4 linked regions of the Stappia indica genome follow. Each later gene encodes a partner of the first gene's protein in a complex. Links are inferred from orthologs where the notes say so. Each region holds a gene or a part of one and is shown in the gene's direction. Other genes may lie near its edges.

What was found.
Region 2: the proteins of accD (region 1) and accC are in contact, whole or in part, in a solved structure (PDB 8UXZ), measured with the Escherichia coli proteins. The link is inferred for Stappia indica from one-to-one orthologs.
Region 3: the proteins of accD (region 1) and GH266_RS11445 are in contact, whole or in part, in a solved structure (PDB 8UXZ), measured with the Escherichia coli proteins. The link is inferred for Stappia indica from one-to-one orthologs.
Region 4: the proteins of accD (region 1) and accB are in contact, whole or in part, in a solved structure (PDB 8UXZ), measured with the Escherichia coli proteins. The link is inferred for Stappia indica from one-to-one orthologs.

The regions. Positions count from the first base shown.
Region 1 is NZ_CP046908.1:2,895,778-2,898,678, forward strand. It holds accD (acetyl-CoA carboxylase, carboxyltransferase subunit beta), read left to right. Parts: upstream 1-905; coding sequence 906-1,898; downstream 1,899-2,901. Other genes in the region: trpA (tryptophan synthase subunit alpha), read left to right, coding at 20-850; GH266_RS13650 (bifunctional folylpolyglutamate synthase/dihydrofolate synthase), read left to right, coding at 2,025-2,901.
Region 2 is NZ_CP046908.1:689,965-694,058, forward strand. What follows is about bases 1-2,950. They hold accC (acetyl-CoA carboxylase biotin carboxylase subunit), read left to right. Parts: upstream 1-774; coding sequence 775-2,127; downstream 2,128-2,950. Other genes in these bases: aroQ (type II 3-dehydroquinate dehydratase), read left to right, coding at 1-254; accB (acetyl-CoA carboxylase biotin carboxyl carrier protein), read left to right, coding at 308-760; aat (leucyl/phenylalanyl-tRNA--protein transferase), read left to right, coding at 2,210-2,899; parA (ParA family partition ATPase), read right to left, coding at 2,905-2,950. Outside these bases: more of parA, read right to left, coding at 2,951-3,555; GH266_RS03160 (fumarylacetoacetate hydrolase family protein), read left to right, coding at 3,790-4,094. UniProt on the Escherichia coli protein: This protein is a component of the acetyl coenzyme A carboxylase complex; first, biotin carboxylase catalyzes the carboxylation of the carrier protein and then the transcarboxylase transfers the carboxyl group to form malonyl-CoA.
Region 3 is NZ_CP046908.1:2,447,980-2,452,097, reverse strand. The notes cover bases 663-3,636. They hold GH266_RS11445 (acetyl-CoA carboxylase carboxyltransferase subunit alpha), read left to right. Parts: upstream 663-1,659; coding sequence 1,660-2,613; downstream 2,614-3,636. Other genes in these bases: GH266_RS11440 (L,D-transpeptidase family protein), read left to right, coding at 2,917-3,636; GH266_RS11450 (DUF3108 domain-containing protein), read left to right, coding at 663-1,458. Also shown: more of GH266_RS11450, read left to right, coding at 595-662; more of GH266_RS11440, read left to right, coding at 3,637-4,118. UniProt on the Escherichia coli protein: Component of the acetyl coenzyme A carboxylase (ACC) complex. First, biotin carboxylase catalyzes the carboxylation of biotin on its carrier protein (BCCP) and then the CO(2) group is transferred by the carboxyltransferase to acetyl-CoA to form malonyl-CoA.
Region 4 is NZ_CP046908.1:688,087-691,997, forward strand. Bases 1,145-3,911 are described here. They hold accB (acetyl-CoA carboxylase biotin carboxyl carrier protein), read left to right. Parts: upstream 1,145-2,185; coding sequence 2,186-2,638; downstream 2,639-3,911. Other genes in these bases: GH266_RS03130 (DsbA family protein), read left to right, coding at 1,145-1,500; aroQ (type II 3-dehydroquinate dehydratase), read left to right, coding at 1,692-2,132; accC (acetyl-CoA carboxylase biotin carboxylase subunit), read left to right, coding at 2,653-3,911. Also shown: GH266_RS03125 (M48 family metalloprotease), read left to right, coding at 1-689; more of GH266_RS03130, read left to right, coding at 748-1,144. UniProt on the Escherichia coli protein: This protein is a component of the acetyl coenzyme A carboxylase complex; first, biotin carboxylase catalyzes the carboxylation of the carrier protein and then the transcarboxylase transfers the carboxyl group to form malonyl-CoA.

The DNA.
Region 1 (2,901 bases):
CAGGGTGGGACCGGGCAAGATGAGTGACACGCGGATCGACCGCCGCTTCGCGGCATTGCAGGCGGCGAACCGTCCGGCGCTGGTGACCTTCGTCACGGCCGGCGATCCGGACCTTGCCACCTCCCAGGCGATCCTCGATGCGCTGCCGGCCGCCGGCGCCGACGTCATCGAGCTCGGCATGCCCTTCTCCGATCCGATGGCCGAAGGCATTCCCGTGCAGCTCGCCAACCAGCGCGCGCTGGCTGCCGGGCAGACCATGGACAAGACGCTGGACATGGTGCGCGCCTTCCGCCGCCACGACCAGGACACGCCCATCGTGCTGATGGGCTACTACAACCCGATCTACGTGCGCGATCCCGCCGTTTTCGTCAAAACGGCGGTCGAGGCCGGCGTCGACGGGTTGATCATCGTCGACATTCCGCCGGAGGCCGACGACGAGCTTTGCCTGCCGGCCATGGCCGCCGGTCTCAACTTCATCCGCCTGACGACGCCGACGACCGACGACAAGCGGCTGCCCGCCGTTCTCGCCAACACGTCGGGTTTCGTCTATTACGTATCGGTGACCGGCATCACCGGCGCCACCATCGCCAACCGCGACCGGGTGACCGAGGCGGTCCGCCGCATCAAGCGTCACACCTCGCTTCCGGTTGCCGTGGGCTTCGGCGTCAAGACGGCGGAAGATGCCGAGGTGATCGGCCGCGATGCCGATGGCGTCGTCGTCGGATCGGTGCTGGTGGAAGCGGTGCGCACGAGCCTCGACGGCGAGGGCCGGGCAACGGCTGCGACGGTCGAGGCTGTGGCCTCGGTGGTGCGCGGACTGGCCGGCGGCGTCGCGCGGGCCCGCGGCTGAGCCGCATCGGCCGCGTGAGGGCCGGGAACATGCAAGACAACGGACGGTATCTGCCTTGAACTGGATCAACAACGTCGTTCGCCCGAAGATCCGCGGCCTGCTGCAGAAGCGGGACGTGCCGGAGAACCTGTGGATCAAGTGCCCCGAGACCGGCGAGATGGTTTTCCATCGCGATCTCGAGGCGAACCAGTGGGTGGTGCCGAATTCCGGCCACCACATGCGGATTTCCGGCACACGCCGGCTCGAGCTGTTCTTCGACGACGGCTCGTTCGAGAAGGTGAAAACCCCCGAGGTCGTCGCCGATCCGCTGAAGTTCCGCGACGAGAAGCGCTACACCGACCGCCTGCGCGATGCCCGTGCCAAGACCGGCCTCGATGATGCCGTCACGGTTGCGACCGGCAAGCTGCGCGGCATGGACATGACCGCCGCGGTGCAGGACTTCGCCTTCATGGGCGGGTCGCTCGGCATGGCCGCCGGCGAGGCGGTGCTGACCGGCATGCAGACGGCCGTTGCGCGCAAGACGCCCTTCGTGCTCTTCGTCGCCTCGGGCGGCGCGCGCATGCAGGAAGGCATCCTGTCCCTGATGCAGATGCCGCGCACCACCGTCGGCGTGCAGATGCTGCGCGATGCGGGCCTGCCCTATATCGTCGTCTTCACCAACCCGACGACCGGCGGCGTGACGGCCTCCTATGCGATGCTGGGCGACGTGCACATGGCCGAGCCGGGCGCGCTGATCGGCTTTGCCGGTCCCCGCGTCATCGAGCAGACCATCCGCGAAAAGCTCCCCGAGGGCTTCCAGCGCTCGGAATACCTGCTCGACCACGGCATGGTCGACATGGTCGTGCATCGCCACAAGCTGCCCGAGACCATCGCCCGCGTCTGCTCGATCCTGATGAAGGCCGAGGTCAGCCTGCCGGACGAGGAAGAGCTGATGACGCCGTCGCGCGAGGAAGACGAGGCCAAGGTCTCGCCGGAACTCGTCCAGGGCGGCGAGACCTCTTCCGCAGCCGAGAGTGGCAGCCGCGAAGCCGACGGCGAGAGCCGCTAGACGGCCGGGCTGTCGCAGGCGCGACACGGGTGGACGCAGCCAGGCTTGCCGCGTTCCCGAAAGATCCCGTAACCATGAGGGCTGCTGCAGCCGTGCGGATCCCCGCGCGGCAGGGCGGGCAGGACAATGGACCAGGTAACAGCGATCCTCGACCGACTTCTGGCGCTGCACCCGCGCGAGATCGACCTGTCGCTCGGCCGCATGGAGCGCCTGCTCGATGCGCTGGGGCGGCCGCAGGACCGCTTGCCGCCGCTCGTCCACATTGCCGGCACCAACGGCAAGGGCTCCACCACCGCCTTCATGCGGGCGATCCTGGAGGCGGCCGGCCTCAAGGTGCATGTCTACACCTCTCCGCACCTGGTCTCCTTCAACGAGCGCATTCGCCTTGCCGGGCGCATCGTCACGGACGCGCGGCTGATCGAGGCGCTGGACACCTGCGAACAGGCCAATGCGGGCGCGGAGATCACCTTCTTCGAGGTGACGACGGCCGCGGCCCTGCTGCTCTTCGCCGAGGAGCCGGCGGACGTGCTGCTGCTGGAGGTCGGTCTCGGCGGCCGGCTCGATGCCACCAACGTCGTCGATGCGCCCCTCGCGGCCACCATCACGCCGCTGTCGATGGACCATGAGCGCTATCTCGGCGAGCGGCTTGCCGACATCGCGGCGGAAAAGGCCGGCATCCTCAAGCGCGGCTGCCCGGCAGTGATCGCACCGCAGCCGGACGAGGCGCTTGAGGTGATCTCGCGCATCGCTGCACGTCTGGGCGCGCCGCTTCAGGTTTTCGGGCAGGATTTCACCGCCTTCGAGGAGAACGGCCGTCTCGTCTACCAGGACGAGGAAGGTCTGATGGACCTGCCGCTGCCGCGCCTGTTCGGTCGCCACCAGATCGTCAACGCGGCGATGGCCATCGCCTCGCTGCGCGCTGCCGGGCGCCTGCCGGCGCCGGAGACCATCGAGGCCGGGCTCCTGGCCGTCGACTGGCCGGGCCGCATGCAGCCGCTGACGG
Region 2 (4,094 bases), 2.2 Mb from region 1 along the record:
AGGAAGCGGGCGACGTCGCCCAGGGCCTGGTGATCAATCCGGCGGCCTATACCCACACCTCGGTGGCGCTTCACGACGCGATCCGGGCAGCGCAGATCCCGACCGTCGAGGTCCATCTGACGAACGTCCACGCCCGCGAGGCGTTCCGCCACCACTCCTACGTTTCGCCGGTCGCGCTCGGCGTGATCTGCGGTTTCGGCCCGACGGGCTACCGGCTGGCGCTGGAAGCGCTGTCGACCGTCATCAGGCCATGACCTGCGGGCGCACAGGCGCGCCTTAACAACCACGAAAAGATCAAGACAAGCCCATGTCGGAAAAGAAAAACCAGCTCGACCAGGACCTGATTCGCCAGCTCGCGGCACTGCTCGACGAGACCAACCTGACCGAGATCGAGCTCGAGCGGGACGATTTCCGCGTCCGCGTCGCCCGTCAGGTCACCGTCGAGGCGCCGGTCTCCATCGGCCGCGCCGCAGCTCCCGCCGTCGCCGCACCGGCGCCGGTCGCCCCCGCCGAGGCCGCCAACCATCCGGGCGCCGTGACCTCGCCGATGGTCGGCACCGCCTACCGCTCGCCGGAGCCGGGCGCGCGCACCTTCGTCGAGATCGGCGACACGGTTGCCGCCGGCGACACGCTGCTGATCGTCGAAGCCATGAAGACCATGAACCAGATCGCGGCGCCGCGCGCCGGACGGGTGACGGCGATCTTCGTCGAAGACGGCCAGCCCGTGGAGTACGGCGAGCCCCTCGTCGTCATCGAGTGACGGGGACCGAGCCCATGTTCTCCAAGATCCTGATCGCCAACCGGGGCGAGATCGCGCTGCGCGTGCTGCGCGCGTGCAAGGAGCTTGGCATCCAGACGGTGGCCGTGCACTCGACCGCCGATGCCGATGCCATGCATGTGCGCCTTGCCGACGAGAGCGTCTGCATCGGCCCGCCGGCCGCGCGCGACAGCTACCTCAACATCCCGCAGCTGCTGGCCGCCTGCGAGATCACCGGCGCCGACGCGGTGCATCCCGGCTACGGCTTCCTGTCGGAAAACTCCCGCTTCGCCGAGATCCTGGAGGCGCACAACATCGCCTTCATCGGGCCGACGGCCGAGCATATCCGCATCATGGGCGACAAGATCGCCGCCAAGCAGACGGCGCGCGACCTCGGCATCCCGGTGGTTCCCGGCTCCGACGGCGCGGTGACGCCGAGCGACGATGCCCATGCGATCGCCCGCGAGATCGGCTATCCGGTGCTGGTCAAGGCCGCTGCCGGCGGCGGCGGACGCGGCATGAAGGTGGCGCTCACCGAAAAGGACCTCGACACCGCGCTGTCGACGGCCCGTTCGGAAGCCAAGGCCGCCTTCGGCGACGATGCGCTCTACATGGAGAAGTATCTCGGCAAGCCGCGCCACATCGAGATCCAGGTGCTGGGCGACGGCCGGGGCAATGCCATCCATCTGGGCGAGCGCGACTGCTCGCTGCAGCGCCGCCACCAGAAGGTCTGGGAGGAGGCTCCCTCCCCGGCGCTGAACGCGGCGCAGCGCAAGGAGATCGGCGAGATCGTCGCCACTGCCATGCGCAAGCTGAAATACCGCGGCGTCGGCACGATCGAGTTCCTCTACGAGGACGGCAAGTTCTACTTCATCGAGATGAACACCCGCCTGCAGGTGGAGCATCCGGTGACGGAGATGATCACCGGCATCGACCTGGTCAACGAGCAGATCCGCATCGCCTCGGGCGCCGAGCTGACGCTGCGCCAGGAGGACGTGCTGTTCGAGGGCCATGCCATCGAATGCCGCATCAATGCCGAGAACCCGCGCACCTTCGCGCCCTCGCCCGGCCAGATCAGCTACTATCACCCGCCGGGGGGCCTGGGCGTGCGCGTCGATTCCGGCGTCTATCAGGGCTACCGGATCCCGCCGCACTACGACAGCCTGATCGGCAAGCTGATCGTGCACGGCCGCAACCGGGTGGAGTGCATGATGCGGCTGCGGCGCTGCCTCGACGAGTTCGTCGTCGACGGCATCCAGTCGACGATCCCGCTGTTCCGCGACCTGGTCGACAACCAGGACATCGCCAACGGCATGTACGACATCCACTGGCTCGAGAAGTATCTCGCCGCCAAGTCGGACGACGACTGACGGGACGGACGGCGCCGCGAGCCGGCGCCGTCTCCCGAAGTTTGCAGGCGCGCGTTTGACGAGCCTGCCAGGAAGGGCAGCCATGGCCGGGAACACCCACGATCCGCTGGTCATCACGCCGCAGGTGCTGCTCAAGGCCTATGCCTGCGGCATCTTTCCCATGGCCGAGTCGGCCGAGGATCCCAACCTCTTCTGGATCGAGCCGGAGCATCGCGGCGTCCTGCCGCTCGAGAGCTTCCACATCCCCCGCCGCCTGCGCCGCACCCTGCGCCAGGACGTGTTCGAGATCCGCGTCGACCACGACTTCCAGGGCGTGATCGACGGCTGCGCCGCCCCGGCGGACGGCCGCCGCAAGACCTGGATCAACCGCGAGATCCGCCGCCTCTACGGCGCGCTCTACGACATGGGCTACTGCCATACGGTGGAAGCCTGGCGCGGCGGCGAGCTGGTCGGCGGGCTCTACGGCGTGTCGCTGGGCGGCGCCTTCTTCGGCGAGAGCATGTTCGCCCGCGAGCGCGATGCCTCCAAGGTGGCGCTGAGCCATCTGGTGGCGCGGCTGATCGCCGGCGGCTACCACCTGCTCGACGCGCAGTTCGTCACCGAGCACCTGGCCCAGTTCGGCGCGGAAGAAGTGCCGAAGGCGATCTACGACAGGCAGCTGAGCGCCGCGCTCAATCACTATGGCGACTTCCTGGCCCTGTCCGACCGGGTCACGGGCGCTGAGGCGCTGGCCGTGATCGACAGCGCGCAGGACAGCTCGGACAGGGACTGAGCTCCCTAAAACTCCAGGCCGAGCAGCCGCGCGACCTCTTCGGCCAGCAGGCGCGCCTCGTCCGCGCCCTTGCCGCGCGGCTCCGTCTCCAGGATCGTCAGCCCCTCGCCCATCGAGGCGGCGAAGGCCGTACGGTTGCCGAGCCGGGCGGAGGCGACGGTGAAGCCGTTCTCGCCGATCAGCCCCATCACCTCGGCCGTCAGCGCGGCGCGCGGCGGCACGCGGTTCAGCACGACGAGCGAGTCGGTGCCCTCACGCCTGGCGATGTCGACCGTCTGGCCGGTGGCCCACAGGTCGACCTGCGTCGGCTGCATCGGCACCAGCACGAGGTCGGCGGCCTCGATGGCCGGGCGCACGTCGGAATCGGTCTTGGGCGGCGTGTCGAGGATGACGAGGCCATGGTCGCGGGCGAGCGAGCGCGCCTCGCGCCGGGCGCCCCAGCCGCTGGAGGTGCGGAAGGTCAGGCCGGTCGTCCCGTCGCCGAGCGAGCCCTCGCGGGCCTCGTACCAGGTGCCGAGCGAGCCTTGCGGATCGATGTCGACCACGGCGACCGGAAAGGCGCCGCGCGCGGCCAGCGCCACCGCAAGATGCGCCGCCAGCGTCGTCTTGCCCGAGCCGCCCTTTTGCTGCGCGACAGAAATGATACGCCCCGTCATGGTCTGCTCCCGCAGGTTCCGTCTTCGCTCGTGCCGTCCATCAGTGTTGCCCGCCATTGTTGCATTGCAAAAAATCAAAGACAATCGCCATCATGGTGGCCGCCGGGCGAGGCATGCGCAAGCGCCGTCCCCTCTTCCGTCCCCTCTTCCGCCCCCTCTGGACCGGGCAAGGCCGAGGGCGTAAACAAGGGCCCGCCGGCCGTCCCGCACCGTTCCATCCGCAGGAGATTTTCCGTGACCGACCATGTGATTGCGCCTCCTGCCGCGGCCGATGTCGCCGTCGAGGGAACGGATGCGCGCTTCCCCATCCGCCGGGTCTTCTGCGTCGGGCGCAACTATGCCGCCCATGCCCGCGAGATGGGCAAGGACCCGGACCGGGAGCCGCCGTTCTTCTTCACCAAGCCGGCGGACGCGGTGTGCGATGCCGGCGGCACCCTCCCCTATCCGCCGCTGACGCAGGACCTGCATCACGAGGTGGAGCTGGTGGTCGCCATCGGCCGCGGCGGGCGCGACATCGCGCCGGAGGATGCGGAAAACCA
Region 3 (4,118 bases), 450 kb from region 1 along the record:
CGGAGCGAGCCCCGATCGTTTCAAGACGGGGCGGATGCCCCTGCTGGAGATTGCCGGGGCGTTCGCGGACCCGCACGGCCCGGCGCCCATTGTCCGGCAATGGTCGAAAAGTCGGCTTGCTATACGGGGCGAGCGACGCGCCGTCAAGGCGTCTTGCACGCGAAATCGCGCGAAAGCGGCGGACCGTCCGCGCGCCGGCGACCAAGGACGCAAGTCCCGATACCGCAAGAGTGGCGCGGGCGCAACGCGGCGCGCCCATCGCCGGAAGAGGCCTCGACGACATTTGCAGTCCGTTAACCATGCGGTTACCGTGTTTCGCGAGAATGCCAGCACGAACGGTTCGCCGTCCCGCAGGGTTTCAGGCCGCAGGCCATCCTCTCGCGGGAAAATGCTTTGCGTCCCCCCGGGGTCCCTTTTCGGCTCTTCGGGTCGGTCTTGTCGGGTCGGTTCCTTCGGTCCACCGGGCCCGCCGCGTCCTCAAGCTCGAGGGCGCGCGTGCATCGGCGACGGGCCGCCCGAAGCGGGTGCGCAGGCAGGGCCGGAAGTCGAGTGTGTTGTCCGGCCGGCCGCGGCCGCGCGGAGTGTGAGGTTCCGATGTCCAGGCTCTTCCTTTCGTCTGCAAGGTCACAGGCCCGCCGCCTGCTTCCCGCCGGCTTTGCCGCCGCCGCCATGCTGGCCGCCCCGTTGGCGTCCGTTCCGGCCAGCGCCGAGACCGCACGGCTCGGCGGCGTCTACGATATCTCCGTCTCCGGCTTCAAGATCGCCCGCGGCTCGCTGTCGCTGGTGCTGCAGGCCAACGCCTATTCCGCAAAGGTCGGCATGGAGCCGGCCGGCATCGGCACGCTGTTTTCCGCCGGCAAGGGCGGGGCGGAGGCCTCCGGCTGGGTGTCGGGGAAGAAGGTGGTGCCGTCGAGCTACAAGATGGCCTCGCGTGCGGCCGACCGCGACTTCTTCGTCGACCTGGCGCAGGGCTCGGGCAAGGTGCGCTCGATGCGCGTGACGCCGAAGTTCAAGCCCAATCCGGAGCGGATCGAGGTCACCAAGAAGCACACGCGCAACGTCGTCGACCCGCTCAGCGCCATCCTGATGCCGGTGAAGGCGGCCAAGGGCCAGCCGGACGCCTCGGTCTGCGACCGCCGCATCCCGGTGTTCGACGGCTGGACGCGCTTCGACATCCAGCTCGGCTTCAAGGAAATCCGCGAGGTCTCGGGCAAGGGCTACGACGGCAAGGTGGTGGTGTGCTCGGCGCGCTGGATCCCGGTCGCCGGCCATCGCCCCTCCACCAAGTCGGTGAAGTACATGGCCGAAAACCGCCGCATGGAAGCCTGGCTCGCTCCTCTCGGCTCCGGCCGCGTCTTCGTGCCCTACCGCATAGAGATGGGCACCAACAGCGGCACGCTGGTGGTGGAACCGCGCCAGCTCGACTTCAAGGCCGGCCAGGACCAGGCCGCCCGCTGAAGCGAAAACTGCTTCTGACGCCCCCGATTTCACAAGCGCCGGCGCGGATCGCTCCCGCCGGCGCTTGCATTTTCGCCTCGCGCACGCCATGTCGACGCGGCGGGCAACTTGACAGCGGCAGCCTCCCTCGCCAGTGTCGCGCCGCAAATGACCCGGCGCCGGCATGAGGCCGCGCCGCAGACTTTCTGGACCGGTAAACCGATGCACAGCTTCCTCGAGTTCGAAAAACCCGTCGCCGACCTGCAGGGCAAGGTCCACGAGTTGCGGTCGGTCGCGGGTTCGGGCGAGGCGGTCGAGATATCGGGCGAGATCGAACGGCTGGAAAAGAAGGCCGAGCAGACGCTGCGCGACCTCTATTCGCGGCTGACGCCCTGGCAGAAGACGCTGGTGGCGCGCCATCCGGACCGTCCGCATGCGGCGGACTACATCACCGGGCTGATCGAGGACTTCACGCCGCTGGCCGGCGACCGCAGCTATGCCGAGGACGCGGCGATCATCGCCGGCATCGGCCGGTTCCGCGGCCGCTCGGTGGCGATCCTGGGCCAGGAGAAGGGCGCCGACACCCAGTCGCGGCTCAAGCACAATTTCGGCATGGCGCGGCCCGAGGGCTACCGCAAGGCGGTGCGCATCATGCAGATGGCCGAGCGGTTCTCGCTGCCGGTGATTTCCTTCGTCGACACTGCCGGCGCCTATCCGGGCATCGGCGCCGAGGAGCGCGGCCAGGCCGAGGCGATCGCCCGCTCGACCGATGCCTGCCTGGCGCTGGGGACGGCGAACCTTGCCCTGATCATCGGCGAAGGCGGCTCGGGCGGTGCCATCGCCATCGCCACCGCCAACCACGTCGCCATGCTGGAGCACGCGATCTACAGCGTGATCTCGCCGGAGGCCGGCGCCTCGATCCTGTGGCGCGACAGCGCCAGGGCGCAGGACGCGGCCACCAACATGAAGATCACCGCGCAGGACCTGATCCAGCTCAAGGTGATCGACGAGATCGTCGAGGAGCCGCTGGGCGGCGCGCACCGGGCCAAGGCCATCGTCATCGACCGTGCGGGCGGGGCCATCGACAAGGCGCTCGCCCGGTTCGACGGGATGAGCGGCGCCGAGATCCGCGCCCATCGCCGCGACAAGTTCCTGGCCATCGGCCGGTCGCTGTAAGCCCGCCAGGGGCTTCGATCGCGCTCTGCCGCCAAAACGCCAGAATCTTGCGTCAGCAAGACGCGAGCATTGTGAAATCCGTCCGCAGGGCGGCGCTGGAACCGTTGTGTTTCCGGCCGCCGCTGAGGGCAGGACCGCTGGCGGGGTAACTCCCAAGTGACTGGAAGTGCGGGCCGCGCCGACCGATAGTGGCGGCATGGCAGGCAGGCATGACGGTCGCGGGGCAGGGATTTCGAACAGGGTCCCTGACAGGTTTCGGGCAGGGTTCGGGCTCAGTTTCGGCAGGGTTTTAGGCAGACAGGCATGATGGTGCAGGGGATCGCACGGCTTCGCACAAACACCCGCAGGACGCTTGTGGCGCTGGCGCTTGCCGGCGCGCTCGCCGGTTGCCAGGCCGACGAGATGATCACCTCCGGGCCGAAGCACCTGCGCGAGATCAGCGCCAGCATCCGGCAGAAGATGCCGGGCCTCGACATGTCGACGACCAGCCCGATCATGCTGCGCATCTTCAAGGAAGAATCCACCCTTGAAGTGTGGAAGCAGACGCGCAACGGCCGATATGCGCTGCTGGAGACGTTCGAGATCTGCAAGTGGTCCGGCGAGCTGGGTCCGAAGGTCAAGGAAGGCGACCGCCAGGCGCCGGAAGGCTTCTACGAGATCACCCCGGCATTGATGAACCCGAATTCCAGCTATCACCTGGCGTTCAACCTCGGCTATCCCAACCAGTACGACCGCTCGCACAACCGCACCGGCACGCATCTGATGGTGCATGGCGCCTGCTCCTCGCGCGGGTGCTACGCGATGACCGACCAGCAGGTGCAGGACATCTACGGCCTGGCGCGCGAGAGCTTCAAGGGCGGCCAGCGCTCGTTCCAGGTGCAGGCCTTTCCCTTCCGCATGACCGCGGAGAACATGGCCAAGCACCGCAAGTCCGAGCATTATGACTTCTGGCGGATGCTGAAGAGCGGCTACGACCATTTCGAGGTGACCAAGCAGCCGCCGAAGATCGCCGTCTGCGAGAAGCGCTATGTCTTCGACGCGGTGCCGCTGGTGGAGGGCGTACCGTTCCGCGCCACCGCCAAGTGCCCGGAATACGACATTCCCGACGCCATCGAGGTCGCAGTCGCGCAGAAGCAGCGCAAGGACGAGCAGAAGATCATCGAGATCGCCGCGGCAGAGGAGCGGGCCGAGCGCCGGCGCGCGCAGATCGCCGCGCTCTTCGGCAACAGCGAGGCGGACAAGGCCGGCGAGACGGCAGAGACGCCGGGCGAGACGACCCCGGCGGCCGGCACCAGCCAGCCCGTCGCGGTGGCCGCGACCACGGCGGCGCCTGCCGCTGCAACGGCCCGAGAAGCTACGGCGACAGCAGCCACGGCGACGACCGAGGCTGCCACGCAGCAGACGGCCTTCGCTGCGACCGAGAAGAAGACGTCCGGCGGGTTCTTCAGCCGGCTGTTCTCAGGGGGCAGCAGCGACGAGGCCGAGGCTGCCGACGGCACGCCGGA
Region 4 (3,911 bases), 2.2 Mb from region 1 along the record:
AGCTGGAGACGGTGGCGCGCCAGAGCCCCTACTGGGACGCGCCGGAAAACCCGCAGCTGCAGGCCCGCCACGACATGGTGCGCGCCAAGCTGATCGCCTTCACCGCCCATCCGAACACGGTGGCGCGCGACTACCCGCGCTCCGACAGCTCGCTGCCGGCCGAATATGCGCGCGCGGTGGTGACCATGCGCACCCGCAGCCGCAAGGAAGCGGTCGAGGCCATCGACAAGCTGATCCGCCGGCAGCCGGACAACCCCTATTTTTACGAACTCAAAGGCCAGGCGCTGCTGGAATCAGGCAACCCGAAGGCGGCCATCGCGCCGTTCCGCCAGGCCTTGAGCCTGCGCCCGCGGGAGGCGCAGTTCCAGATCTGGCTGGGCTTCGCGCTGGTCGCGGCCAACGACACATCGCTGCTGCCGGAGGCCGAGAAGATCCTCAAGGCCGGCCTGCAGGTGGACGAGAACTCGCCCATCGGCCATTCGCAGCTGGCCATCGCGCTCGGCCGACAGGGCAAGACGGCGGAGGCGGATGTGGCGACCGCAAGGGGCCTGATGGCGCGCGGGGATTTCGAGGCCGCCAAGCGCTACGCCGCCCGTGCACAAAAAAAATTGAAGCGGGGCACGCCCGCATGGCTGCAAGCCGATGATATCGTGTCCTATAAACCCCCGAAGCTCCCCGGACGGTCGTGACCGCGCCGCAAGGATGCAAGGCACTCACGCCGGCAGGGCCCGGCCGCTGGAGATCCGAATGAAGAAACTCGTACTGGCCGCCGCCGCGATGCTGGCGCTCTTCCTGTCGCCGATGGCGCTTGCCCAGGACACGCCGCTGCAGCGCGGCGACGTCGAGACCATCGTACGCGAGTACCTGGTCAAGAACCCGGAAGTGATCCGCGAGGCGCTGGAGGAGCTGGAGCGCCGCGAGCTCGCCGCCGCCAGCAAGGCCCGCTCGGACGCGCTGTCGAGCGTCGCCGACATCCTGTTCGAGTCCACCCGTCAGGTGGAGCTCGGCAACCGCGAGGGCGACGTCACGCTGGTCGAGTTCTTCGACTACAATTGCGGCTACTGCAAGCGGGCCATGGCCGACATGGAGCGGCTGCTGGAAGAGGACGACAAGCTGCGCATCGTCCTGAAGGAATTCCCGGTGCTGGGCCAGGGCTCGGTCGAGGCGGCGCAGGTCGCCGTTGCGGTCAACATCGTCGCGCCGGAGAAGTATCACGACTTCCACCGCGAGTTGATGGGCCTGCGCGGCCAGGCCAACAAGGCGGCGGCGCTGGCCGCGGCCAAGACCGCGGGCATCGACACGGCCAAGGTCGAGGAGACGCTGGGCAAGAGCGAGGTGAACACCGCCATCGAGGAGGTCTACATGCTCGCCAACCGGCTCGGCCTGACCGGCACCCCGTCCTATGTGATCGGCGACGAGGTGGTGATGGGCGCGGTCGGCTACGACCAGCTCAAGGGCAAGATCTCGGCCATGCGCAATTGCGGCCAGGCGACCTGCTGAGGCCGCCGGCGACGGGCGCGCGGGGTGAGCAAAGCGGGAAGATCAGGTCTTTTCCTCATCCGCGCGAGTGCCTATAAGAGGCGGGATGTCGCGACGCGGCGCGAGGGTGCGCCGCGTTGCCCCTTGTCGGGCTTCTGGACCGGACTTTCGACACCAGCAGGTTCGCCGCCGGGACCCTTGAAGAGGATTGCATGTCCGCCTCGATCTACGTCCTCAACGGACCGAACCTCAACCGGCTCGGGACCCGGGAGCCTTCCACCTACGGAACGGCGACGCTGGCCGATATCGAGCGGCTGTGCCGCGATGTCGGCGAGGATCTCGATCTCGACATCGAGTTCCGCCAGTCCAACCACGAGGGCGTGCTGGTCGACTGGATCCAGGAAGCGGGCGACGTCGCCCAGGGCCTGGTGATCAATCCGGCGGCCTATACCCACACCTCGGTGGCGCTTCACGACGCGATCCGGGCAGCGCAGATCCCGACCGTCGAGGTCCATCTGACGAACGTCCACGCCCGCGAGGCGTTCCGCCACCACTCCTACGTTTCGCCGGTCGCGCTCGGCGTGATCTGCGGTTTCGGCCCGACGGGCTACCGGCTGGCGCTGGAAGCGCTGTCGACCGTCATCAGGCCATGACCTGCGGGCGCACAGGCGCGCCTTAACAACCACGAAAAGATCAAGACAAGCCCATGTCGGAAAAGAAAAACCAGCTCGACCAGGACCTGATTCGCCAGCTCGCGGCACTGCTCGACGAGACCAACCTGACCGAGATCGAGCTCGAGCGGGACGATTTCCGCGTCCGCGTCGCCCGTCAGGTCACCGTCGAGGCGCCGGTCTCCATCGGCCGCGCCGCAGCTCCCGCCGTCGCCGCACCGGCGCCGGTCGCCCCCGCCGAGGCCGCCAACCATCCGGGCGCCGTGACCTCGCCGATGGTCGGCACCGCCTACCGCTCGCCGGAGCCGGGCGCGCGCACCTTCGTCGAGATCGGCGACACGGTTGCCGCCGGCGACACGCTGCTGATCGTCGAAGCCATGAAGACCATGAACCAGATCGCGGCGCCGCGCGCCGGACGGGTGACGGCGATCTTCGTCGAAGACGGCCAGCCCGTGGAGTACGGCGAGCCCCTCGTCGTCATCGAGTGACGGGGACCGAGCCCATGTTCTCCAAGATCCTGATCGCCAACCGGGGCGAGATCGCGCTGCGCGTGCTGCGCGCGTGCAAGGAGCTTGGCATCCAGACGGTGGCCGTGCACTCGACCGCCGATGCCGATGCCATGCATGTGCGCCTTGCCGACGAGAGCGTCTGCATCGGCCCGCCGGCCGCGCGCGACAGCTACCTCAACATCCCGCAGCTGCTGGCCGCCTGCGAGATCACCGGCGCCGACGCGGTGCATCCCGGCTACGGCTTCCTGTCGGAAAACTCCCGCTTCGCCGAGATCCTGGAGGCGCACAACATCGCCTTCATCGGGCCGACGGCCGAGCATATCCGCATCATGGGCGACAAGATCGCCGCCAAGCAGACGGCGCGCGACCTCGGCATCCCGGTGGTTCCCGGCTCCGACGGCGCGGTGACGCCGAGCGACGATGCCCATGCGATCGCCCGCGAGATCGGCTATCCGGTGCTGGTCAAGGCCGCTGCCGGCGGCGGCGGACGCGGCATGAAGGTGGCGCTCACCGAAAAGGACCTCGACACCGCGCTGTCGACGGCCCGTTCGGAAGCCAAGGCCGCCTTCGGCGACGATGCGCTCTACATGGAGAAGTATCTCGGCAAGCCGCGCCACATCGAGATCCAGGTGCTGGGCGACGGCCGGGGCAATGCCATCCATCTGGGCGAGCGCGACTGCTCGCTGCAGCGCCGCCACCAGAAGGTCTGGGAGGAGGCTCCCTCCCCGGCGCTGAACGCGGCGCAGCGCAAGGAGATCGGCGAGATCGTCGCCACTGCCATGCGCAAGCTGAAATACCGCGGCGTCGGCACGATCGAGTTCCTCTACGAGGACGGCAAGTTCTACTTCATCGAGATGAACACCCGCCTGCAGGTGGAGCATCCGGTGACGGAGATGATCACCGGCATCGACCTGGTCAACGAGCAGATCCGCATCGCCTCGGGCGCCGAGCTGACGCTGCGCCAGGAGGACGTGCTGTTCGAGGGCCATGCCATCGAATGCCGCATCAATGCCGAGAACCCGCGCACCTTCGCGCCCTCGCCCGGCCAGATCAGCTACTATCACCCGCCGGGGGGCCTGGGCGTGCGCGTCGATTCCGGCGTCTATCAGGGCTACCGGATCCCGCCGCACTACGACAGCCTGATCGGCAAGCTGATCGTGCACGGCCGCAACCGGGTGGAGTGCATGATGCGGCTGCGGCGCTGCCTCGACGAGTTCGTCGTCGACGGCATCCAGTCGACGATCCCGCTGTT